Regions from separate parts of the Camelimonas sp. FR25 genome, predicted to be linked through region 2. Evidence: riboswitches for the same ligand, from Rfam matches in the RefSeq annotation. Region 2 holds a riboswitch; the other holds the start of a gene.

Region 1 (5,205 bases), on a different contig from region 2:
GGAGCGCAGCGGCGGCCTGCCCGATGAGAGCCAGGCGGCGGTGCGCACCATCCGCAGCTCGTCCGAGCATCTGGCCGGGCTGATCGAAGGCCTGCTCGACATCTCGAAGGTCGAGGCAGGCCGGCTGGCCCTCAATGTCGATCTGGTCGACATCCATGGCTTCCTCGACCAGATCCAGCGCATCTTCACCGCCAGCGCGGCGGAGAAGGGCGTCTCCTTCCTGCTCAGGATTGAGACGCCGCTGCCGCCTCTGGTGCGCATCGACGAAAAGCGGCTACGGCAGATCCTGATCAATCTGTGCTCCAACGCGGTCGCCTATACGGAGCAGGGGGCGGTGACGCTGAGCGTGCGCTATCGCAATGAGGTGGCGCGCTTCGAGGTGGCCGACACCGGCCCAGGGATTCCGCCCGACGAACAGGCCAGCATCTGGAACCCGTTCCAGCGCGGCGCCGCCGCCCGGGCCGGCCACCCCGGTTCGGGTCTTGGCCTGACCATCACCCGTCTGCTCATCGACGTGATGGGTGGCGAGATCACCCTCGACAGCGCCCCCGGCCAGGGCGCGCGCTTCACCGTCCGCCTGATGCTGCCCGCCGAGACGCCAGCGGCGGCGGGCGAGGGCGAGACGCTTGCCGCCGTGCTGGCGGCGCCAGACCTGGCTCTGGCAGGCGCGGGTGGACCGGTTGAGGTGTTGGCGGTGGATGATGATCCGGCGCAGATCCGGCTGATGCGCGCCCATCTGGAGCCGCTCGGCTTCGTCGTGCATGCCGCCGCCAGCGCCGAGGCGGGCCTTGCGCTGCTCGACGAGGTGCAGCCGCAGCTGTTCCTGCTCGACATCGATCTGCCAGGCATGGACGGAACGGTGATGGCGCGGCGGCTGCGCCAACTCGGCCATGTAGCGACGCCGGTGCTGTTTATCACCGGCCATGCCCGCGAGGCCGATGTGCAGGGCGAAGACGATGATCAGGCGCCCGACGGCGTGCTGGTCAAGCCGTTCCGGCTCGACGATTTGTCGGCGCGCATTAGCCGCTTGCTGGCCCCGGACGCATTGGCGCGACGCAATGAGGCGAACGCGGCTGGGCGACCGGCTGGCGCGCCACGGCCCAACGCCGCGGGCGGCGCAGCTGCCGGGGCTGGCTCCGTCGGTGCTGACGCCGACGGCGCTGACGCGGCCGCGCCCGTCGTCACTGTGCGGCGACCGCCATCCGCCGCTGAACTGTTGCGCCTCGCCGAAGAGGGGCGCGCCACCGCCTTGCGCAAGGCGCTGGCGAATCCGCCGCCGTGGCTTGAACGCGCCGCGCTCGACCGTATCCGTGCGGCGCTCGACGTCTTCGACCTGCCCGCCATCGCCCGCCTTCTCAGGGAACGACGCCATGAACCAGCAGGACCTGATCGTATTGGTCGTCGATGATGACCCCGCCGCGCTCAGCGCCATTTGCATGACGCTGGAGCAGGCTGGCTGCTCGACCATCGTCGCCCGCGACGGCGCCAGCGCGCTCGATGTCGCGGCGCGGGTGACGCCGGACCTGATCCTGCTTGATGCGGTGATGCCTGGGCTGGATGGCTTTGAGACCTGTCGGCAATTTCGCCAGGGCGCCCATGCGGTGGATGCGCCGGTGATCTTCATGACCGGGCTCAGCGAGCCGGCGGACATCGTGCGCGGCCTTGAGGCTGGCGGCGTCGATTATGTGGTCAAGCCGGTCAATCACGAGGTGCTGCTGGCCCGCATCACCATCCATGCCCTCAACGCCCGCCGCATGCGGCTGGCCTCGGGGGCGCTCGACCAGTCCGGGCGCTCGGTGTTCGCCGCCCGCGCCGACGGCCAGGTGGTGTGGGCCAGCCATGGCGCGGCGCAATTGCTCGGCGGGGACAAACCGGATGACGCCCCCCCAGGCGCTGCGGTGACTTTGACCCTGCCTGGCCCGGCGCTGGCCTGGCTGGCGGCCGTCGCCGGACGGCCAGTCTCGGAGGCGCCGACGCTGCGCTACCGCGACCGGCGTTTCAGTTGCCTGGGTCGTGGCGGACGCGGCGAGATTATCATTCAGGCTGTGGTCGATCATGAGGGCGATGACGTGGCGCGGCTGCAGGCGCGTTTCGGCCTGACGACGCGCGAAGCCGAATCGCTGCTGTGGTTGACCTTCGGCAAGACCAATCAGGAGATCGCCGACATCCTGGGCATGGCGAGGCGCACGGTGGACAAGCATCTGGAGCAGGTGCTGGGCAAGCTCGGCGTCGACAACCGCACCGCCGCCGCCCTCGTCGCCGACCGCTTCCTCGACCACGCCCGCCATGCGGCGTGACCCTTGGCGGCGTGACCCTTGGCGGCATGGCCTTGCGCTGTGTCGCCATGGCGGCGGGCCCCAGCTACGGCGCAGGCTGGCCTGCTGACTTTTCTTGTGAGGCGCAGAAGACGTGGATGCCCGTGACGAGCACGGGCATGACGGCGGTGGGTGTGGTCAGGTTGGCCGTGGACAGGTTGGGTGTAGTCAGGCTGGGTGTGGTAAGATTGGCCGTGGTCGGGTTGGCTGTGCCGGCTGTGCCGGCTGTGCTGGGTGACCTGGTTGTGGTGGGTGTGTTGCACGTGCTGGTTACGTCGGCCGTGCTGGTGGCGTCGCCGCGACCTTGGCGCGCGAAGTGATGGCGCGAGCGCCAGCGCATCGCCGGTTCGTCAAAAACCACCACCCCAAAACCACCCCACGCCGTCATGCCCGTGCTCGTCACGGGCATCCACGTCTTTGCGGCGCACGTCCCGGTGCGGCCGCCACCCGCTAGCGCAACAGACGCCGCCAACGCGCGCCGAACCGACACAAATATGCAACTGCCCCCGCACAAAAGCCTGCCGCCGCCGCCTCCTGCCGCCTTCTTGCCGACGCCCACTGGCGACGTCATCCGCCACGGCCTAAGGGGCGCCGCCAGCGCCCGTGCCGCCTTGCCCGCATTGACAAGGCCCATGGCGCGGGCCTAAGCGGGCAGGGACGGTTCCTTGTAAAGGATCAAAAGGGAATGCAGTACGGATGGCCCGCCATCTGGATCTGCAGCTGCCCCCGCAACTGTGAGCGGCGAGTTTGCGTCAACAAGCCACTGGACGACCGGGTCCGGGAAGGCGGCGCTGAACCACGACCCGCGAGCCAGGAGACCTGCCGTCTGTCGTGGTCACACGCGAACCCAGGGAGCGGGGGCTTTCCGGAAGGGGACGGCTGACGCATGCGTGGTGGCGACGTCAGCAGAAACCTTGCTCGCGGTGACGTGTCACGAGGCGTCCCGCCGGGGTTTTTGTTTATGTCGTTCCAACGCTCCTCCATCCAGCGCGCGCGCTCTTCCCAGATGGTCGCCAGTCTGATCGCAGGCTGCTCGATCCTGGCGCTGTCCACCGCCGTGGCCCAAGGTCAGCAGTCAGCCCGGCAATCAGTCCAGCAAACGGGGGCCAGCGTCGCCGCAGCGCCGGCTGAGGTGCAGCTCGACACCATTTCGGTATCGGCCAATCTCACCCCCACCGAGATGTCGAAGGTCGGCAGCGCCGTCACCGTCATCACCGCGCAGCAGCTGGAACAGCAGCAGATACGCTTCGTCGCCGACGCGCTGCGTCAGGTTCCCGGCGTCGCCGTCAACCGCAGCGGCCCGGTCGGCAAGCAGACCCAGGTGCGGCTGCGCAATTCCGAGGCCAACCAGACGCTGGTGATCATCGACGGCGTGGTCGCCAATGATCCGGCGGCCGGCTCGGAATATGATATCGCCAATCTGCTCACCGAGGATATCGAGCGCATTGAGGTGCTGCGTGGCCCGCAAAGCGCGCTTTATGGCTCGGACGCCGTCGGCGGCGTCATCAATGTCGTCACCAAAAAGGGCGCGGGCAAGCCGAAGCTCTCCGTGCGCCTCGACGGCGGCTCACGCCAGACCCTGAACGGCGGCGCCAGCCTGAGCGGCGGCGACGAGCGCTTCAATTACGCCTTCGGCGCCAGCGGCTTCAGCACCAATGGCTTCTCGGTGGCCGACCGCCGCAATGGCAATTACGAGCCCGACGGCTATCGCAACGCCACCGGCAACGCCAAGCTGGGCTTCAGCCCCAATGAATATCTCGAATTCAACCTGATGGGCCGCTACACGCGGTTCTTCAACAAGCTCGACGGCTACACCGGCGGCATGGGCGCCTATGACACGGATGAGGATGGCCGCGGCACGCAGCTGTTCGGCCGGGCTGAGGCGAAGCTGAAGCTGTTCGACGGTCGCTGGACCCAGGCGGTCGCCACCACCTACAACGACCAGGCCTCGCGCTACCGCTGGGACCGGCTGCCGAATGGCGAGACGCGCGGCGTGGTCAATGGCTATGAGTACAAGACCAGCCTGCGCTTCGACACGCCGGCCTTCGTCGACGCCAGCCACATCGTCACCTTCGCCGCCCAGCGCAAGGAAGAGCGCTACCGCGCCGATAACGCCTGGTCCAATGTCGACAACCGCATGAATTCCAACGCACTGATCGGCGAATATCAGGGCACGTTCCGCAATCTCACTGTCACCACCAGCCTGCGCCGCGATCTCAACGACCGCTTCAGCGACAGCACCACCTGGCGCGTCACGGGCGCCTATCGCATCGACGAGACCGGAACCAAATTGCGTGGGTCGTATGGCACGGGCGTCAAGAACCCGACCATGGCCGAGCTGTTCGGCTATTCCTCGACCTATCGCGGCAATCCCAATCTGAAGCCGGAAACGGCGCGCGGCTGGGATCTTGGCGTCGATCAGGAGATCTGGGGCGACAGGGTGGTGCTCAACGCCACCTATTTCAACCAGCGCATCAGCGATCTGATCACGGGCGCCGGCTACACCTCGGTCAATCTGCCGGGGACCTCGGCGATCCAGGGCGCGGAGATCGGCCTCACCGTCAAACCACTGACCGGCCTGACCATGGTCGGCTCCTATACCTATACCGATGGCGAAGACTCTGAGGGCAAGCCGCTGCCGCGCCGGCCGCGCAATATGGCCAGCTTCAACGTCAATTATGCCTTCCTCGACAACAAGGCCAACGTCAATGTCGGCGTGGTCTATAATGGGCCGCAGAAGGACTTCGCTTACGACGCCTTCTATAACCAGAGCCTCGTGACCTTGCGCGCCTATACGGTGGTCAATGTCGGCGCCTCCTATCGCCTCAATGACAACGCCGAGTTCTACGCCAAGGTCGATAACCTGTTCGACAGGCGCTATCAGGAAGTC
Region 2 (5,205 bases):
GAGGCCAGCCACATGGGCATGCCCAGATCAATGCCAATGATCGCGAGCACCGCGCCCAGCATCAGCGTGTCGCCATGGGCGAAGTTCACGGCGCGCGCCGCAGACCACATGACGTGGTAGCCGAGCGCGACGAGGGCGTAGATGCCGCCGATCGCCAGCCCGGATAAGATATACTGAAGGATTGTCGTCATGCCTTCGACCTTCGACAGGCAGGCGGCCACGCGCGACGCCGGACGCATGGCGCCGTCTGGCGGGAGCCAGCGGCCTGCGGCGGCGGCGTCATTGCGCCTGGTTGCGATGCTGTGACGGGGCGCGCCTTCTCAGGCGGCGTGGGCCTGCGCCGTTGTTGGGGCGCAGGCTGTGAGCGACGCGAGGGGCTGGCGGCGATCTCCGCCGCCTGCCGAAAGCGCGCGGTTTATTTCTGCGCGTAAGGGGTCTGCTCAACAGGCAGCAGCTTGCCGTCATGCCAGGCGGTGAGCTTGTAGTAGTCTGGCAGAATGGCGTCCTGGCGCTCCGGGTTCGATTTGTCGAACGCGGGGTCATATTTGGCGACCAGGCCGTCGAGCTTCACGTCGTACAGCGCCTCGTGCACCTTCTTCCAGTCGAACGAGCCGGCCTTCTCGATGGCGGCCTTGAGAATGTAGACGGCGTCATAGCCGTTGCCGACGCCTGAGGGCATCTTCAGATCAGACGGATCCTTCACGCCATATTTCTTCTGGATCTTCTCCCACAGCGCCTTCTTCTTCGGGTCCATGTCGCCCATGAAGGTATAGGTCTGGATGACCTGCACGCCATTGGACAGCGGGCCAGCCAGCTCGCCAAGATTGCCTGCGATGCCCCAGGCGCCGATGACGGCGGGCTTGAAGCCGACCTTGTCCATCGAACGCAGCAGCTGGTTGCCTTCGCGGTCGAGCGCCCAGAACAGGGCGACGTCGGCGCCAGCGTCACGGGCCCGCATGGCCTGGGGCGACATGTCCTGATCGTTCCAGTTGAAGGTCTCGATGGCGACCAGCTCCTTGCCGGCCTTGGCCATGGCGTCCTTCACGTCAGGAAGCGCGCCATTGCCCCAGCCGGTATTCTCATAGAAGAAAGCGATCTTGCCGGTCATTGACTGCTTGATGGCCTGCTCAACCAGGTAACGCGCCACCCATTTGTCCTTGGCCGAGACACGGAACATGTAATTGGGATTGGCGCCGTTCTCGATTGCTTTGGTATTGGCGGCGAGCACGCCGATGAACGGAATGCCGATTTCATTGACCGGCTCCGCCTGGGCGACGGTGACCGTGGAGTGATAACCGCCGAGTACGGCGATGCATTTGTCGGCCAGGGCGATGCGGCGCACATTGTCGACGCCGCGCGGCGGCGCGCCCGCGTCGTCATACTGGATGAACTTGAGTTTTTCGCCGAGGACGCCGCCCGCCGCATTGATCTCGTCAATGGCGGTTTCCGCGCCCATCTTGACGGCGGCGCCGCCGAAGGCAGCGGGGCCGGTGACGGCGTTGGAATTGCCGATACATGGCTTCTGGGCCGCCTGGGCGAGACCAGCCGACAGGCAAAGCAAGGCCGTTGCAGCCAGACCCTGGCCGCGGATAACACTGCGAAATGTCACTGCTGTTCTCCATATATATTGAACAGGCGGGGCGAAGTGCCTGTGCACGCTCCCACTCCGCAGAGAACGCTAGTGAATTAAATGCATGGCTGGCAAAGACGAATTTCCGATGACGCCATAGGCTGCGCCTATGCTTGTAAAATATAGGCAAATTCTATGTGGCCATGATGCGCCAATGTCACTGTAACTGCTGTGATAATGCTACCGTAAGCGGCATAGGCGCGTCGCATGACCGATTCCAGGGCGCCGTGAACAAATATGCGCATTGCTCCATTCCCCTGCGGCAGTGACAGTGCCGCATGGACCTTCGGCAACTGAAATATTTTGTACAGATCGCGGAGAACAACAGTCTGTCCAGGGCAGCTGAAGTGCTGCGCGTGGCGCAGCCGTCGCTGAGCCAGCAGATGAAGAACCTCGAGCAGGATCTCGGTGCGGAATTACTGGTGCGTCATGCACGGGGCGTGGCGCTGACCGACAAGGGGCAGCAACTCTACGATCACGCCATCCGTATCCTGCAGGAAGTCGAGCGCGCCCGCGACGTGGTGCGGGCCAATACGCTCACCCCCTCGGGCCGGGTCTCGGTGGGCCTTCCCGCTTCGGCGGGACGCGGTTTGTCGTTGCCATTGCTCCGCGCCGTGCGCGCCGCCTGCCCGCAGGTGACCATCCACCTTGTGGAGGCGATGACCAGTTTTCTCGACGAATACTTGCAACAGGGCCGGCTCGACGTCTGCCTGCTGTATAATCACAAGCCATTCGAACATGTGGCGTGGACCGAGATGATCGCCGAAGATCTGATGGCGATCACCGCGCCGCAACACCCGCTCGCCGCCACCGGCGCCGTGTCGATGGCGGAATTGCTGACGCATCCGGTGGTGCTGCCGGGACGGCCCAATGTGTTGCGCGCCGTGATGGAGCGCGCCGCCGCCCTGCGCGATCTCGAACTGGACGCCGTGGATTGCGACAGCCTGCCGGCCATCGGTCGCATGGTGCGTGAGGAGGGCGCCATCGCCGTGATGCCACACTTCGCCTTCAGCGAAGAACTGGCCGCGGGCGCCATGCAAGCCATCGCCATCACCGACCCGACGCCATCCTGGCGTCTGTCGGTGGTGGTGTCGCAGCGCAGCATGAATATTCGCGGCAGTGAAGCCGTAGCCAGTGTCCTCGCTCAGGTCATCTCCGATATGGTTGACGCCGGCGCCTGGCGCGCCAGGCTGCTGGCCCGCTGAGGGGATGGCAAGAGCGGTTGGCAAGAGCGGCTGGCGTCAACGGTGCGAAATGCAATGTTACAACATTGCATTGAAGGCGAAATGCAGGCATAGCTGTCGCACGGCCGCGGGATGGCCCGGGCGTGAAGGCCATTGACCGGCCGGTGCGCGCGGACTACCCATAGGCCCGACGGTTCCTTTGCAAGGATCAAAAGGGAACGCAGTGAGGACGTAATGCGCTGGCGTGGCCGGGGCATGACGCGCCAATTCTGCGACTGCCCCCGCAACTGTAATCGGCGAGTTGTTCACCCATACGCCACTGGGCTTGCGGCCCCGGGAAGGCGGTGAATGATGATGACCCGAGAGTCAGGAGACCTGCCGTCAGCCGTAGTCACGCGCGTGCACATTGGGCGGGGTGTCCCGATGGAAGGCAGATCGTCAGCCGCATCCACCTGATCGGGGATAGGTGTTTCGACTGCTCGCGGTGACGGTAACTCGCGCCGCTGGAGCAGTGTGCTCATGTTCTCCCTTGCGTCCGGAATTGTCCGGATTTCCCTGGCTGTCCGCCAGCCTGTATTCGCCCGTGCGTTCGCCGCCCGTCCTATCATCGACAAACGTCCCGGCCTTGTCTCCACTGTGGCGTCGAAGGCGCGCTTGCGCGACTCCGTCGCCAGCCCGGCGCTGGCGCCCGTATTGTCAGCCGGGCTGGCGACCGGACTTGCGACCGGGCTTGCAACGGGTCTCGCGGCTTGCGCCGCGATGGCGCTGGTGGTTGAGGCCCGCGCCGAAAGCGTAGCGGCTGACGGCGCAGCGCCGACCGTCAGCCTGGACCCGATCCAGGTGCAGGGCGCGCCCAGCGGCGGCCCCAACCTCCGCGTCCCCTCCCAGGCGGGCAGCCGCCTGACCATGACGCCGATGGAGACGCCGGCCAGCGTCGACATCATCTCCGGCCAGACCATGCGCGATCGTGGCCAGACCGATCTCAATCGCGCCATCGCCCAGGATGCGGTAGGCGTCAGCTTCCTCGGCGCGCCGGGCAATGGCGGAACCTCCATGGCCATGCGCGGCTTCACCGGCCTCGGCTCGGTGACGCGGCTTTACGACGGCGTCCGCCTCTATCCAGGCTCAGGCACGGTGACGTTCCCCTTCGACACCTGGACGGTGGAGCGGGTGGAGGTGCTGCGTGGCCCGGCCTCGGTGATGTATGGCGAGGGCGCCATTGGCGGCGCGATCAATGTCATCCCGCGCAAGCCATTGTTTACAGGTCGGCGCAATGAGGCCCAGGCCAGCTTTGGCTCAGACGGCATGTATGGCCTCGCCGCCGGCAGCGCCGGGCCGATTGGCGACAGTTTCGCCTATACGCTGGATGTCTCGGGGCGGGGCAGCCAGGGCTGGATGCAGCGTGGCGACGCCAAAAGCCTCGCCGTGTCTGGCGCGCTCGGCTGGAAGTTCAATGAACGGCTGCACATAACCCTGTCGCATGACAGCGGCTACAGCGAGCCGTCGGGCTATTTCGGCACGCCGCTGGTCGATGGCCGCGTGCTTGGCGCCATGCGCAAGCAGAACTACAATGTCGCCGACAGCCTCAACCGGTTCCGCGACAGCTTCACCCAGCTGCATACGCGCCTTGTCGCCTCTGACAGCGTTGAGCTGAGCAGTCGCATCTACCACATCAGCAGCGGCCGCGACTGGCGCAATGTGGAAAGCTACGCCTTTCGCCCCGCCACCGGCCGGATCAATCGCAGCGATTACATCGCCATCCGCCATGATCTGGAGCAGGTGGGGACGCGCAACGACCTGACCCTGCGCAGCGATATTTTTGGCATGGCCAATGAAACCGTGCTGGGGTTTGAGCTCAATCACATCCGCTTTCGCAACACCAACAATTCGCCCTATGCCGGCGCTTCCAGCGTCGCGCCGCTGGGCTTCGCCCCAGGATTTTTCGGGCCTTATGCGCTGAAAACCACGCTGGACAGCGCCACAAATCAATACGCCGTGTTCATCGACAACCGGCTGAAACTGAATGAGCAATGGGCCGTGGTGGCTGGCGTGCGTTACGATGCGCCGCGACTTTTGCGCGACAATCCATCGACCGGCGCCAGCTTTACCCGCACGCTCGATTCGGTGAACTGGCGCGCTGGGGTGGTGTTTACGCCCGTGCCGGACCTCGCCTTCTACGCCCAGTATTCTCAGGCAACCGATCCGGTCGGCAACATCCTGTCGCTGGCCGACAGCCAGAAGGATCTGAGGCTGCCGCGTGGCGACCAATATGAGGCGGGCGTCAAGCTCAGCTTCCTCGGCGGGCGTGGCGAGGCGACCTTCGCCGGCTATCACATCGTCAAGAAGGACCTGCTGGCGCGTGACCAGCTCGACCGGACCATCGTGCGGCAG

Evidence for each region. A riboswitch is a leader RNA that binds a small molecule or an ion and turns the genes downstream of it on or off. The one in region 2 is predicted to bind cobalamin.
Region 1: linked by a shared signal. The riboswitch ahead of AC6A67_RS01120 (TonB-dependent receptor plug domain-containing protein) and the one ahead of AC6A67_RS04995 (TonB-dependent receptor) in region 2 are both predicted to bind cobalamin.

The regions. Positions count from the first base shown of each region.
Region 1 is NZ_JCAWFG010000017.1:9,338-14,542, reverse strand. Features, by position in the region: gene AC6A67_RS01135 (ATP-binding protein) at 1-1,408, shown strand, start outside; gene AC6A67_RS01130 (response regulator) at 1,371-2,297, shown strand; gene AC6A67_RS01125 (hypothetical protein) at 2,362-2,703, opposite strand; cobalamin riboswitch at 2,957-3,156, shown strand; gene AC6A67_RS01120 (TonB-dependent receptor plug domain-containing protein) at 3,277-5,205, shown strand, end outside.
Region 2 is NZ_JCAWFG010000036.1:112,674-117,878, reverse strand. Features, by position in the region: gene AC6A67_RS05010 (branched-chain amino acid ABC transporter permease) at 1-191, opposite strand, end outside; gene AC6A67_RS05005 (ABC transporter substrate-binding protein) at 416-1,591, opposite strand; gene AC6A67_RS05000 (LysR family transcriptional regulator) at 1,909-2,835, shown strand; cobalamin riboswitch at 2,989-3,211, shown strand; gene AC6A67_RS04995 (TonB-dependent receptor) at 3,334-5,205, shown strand, end outside.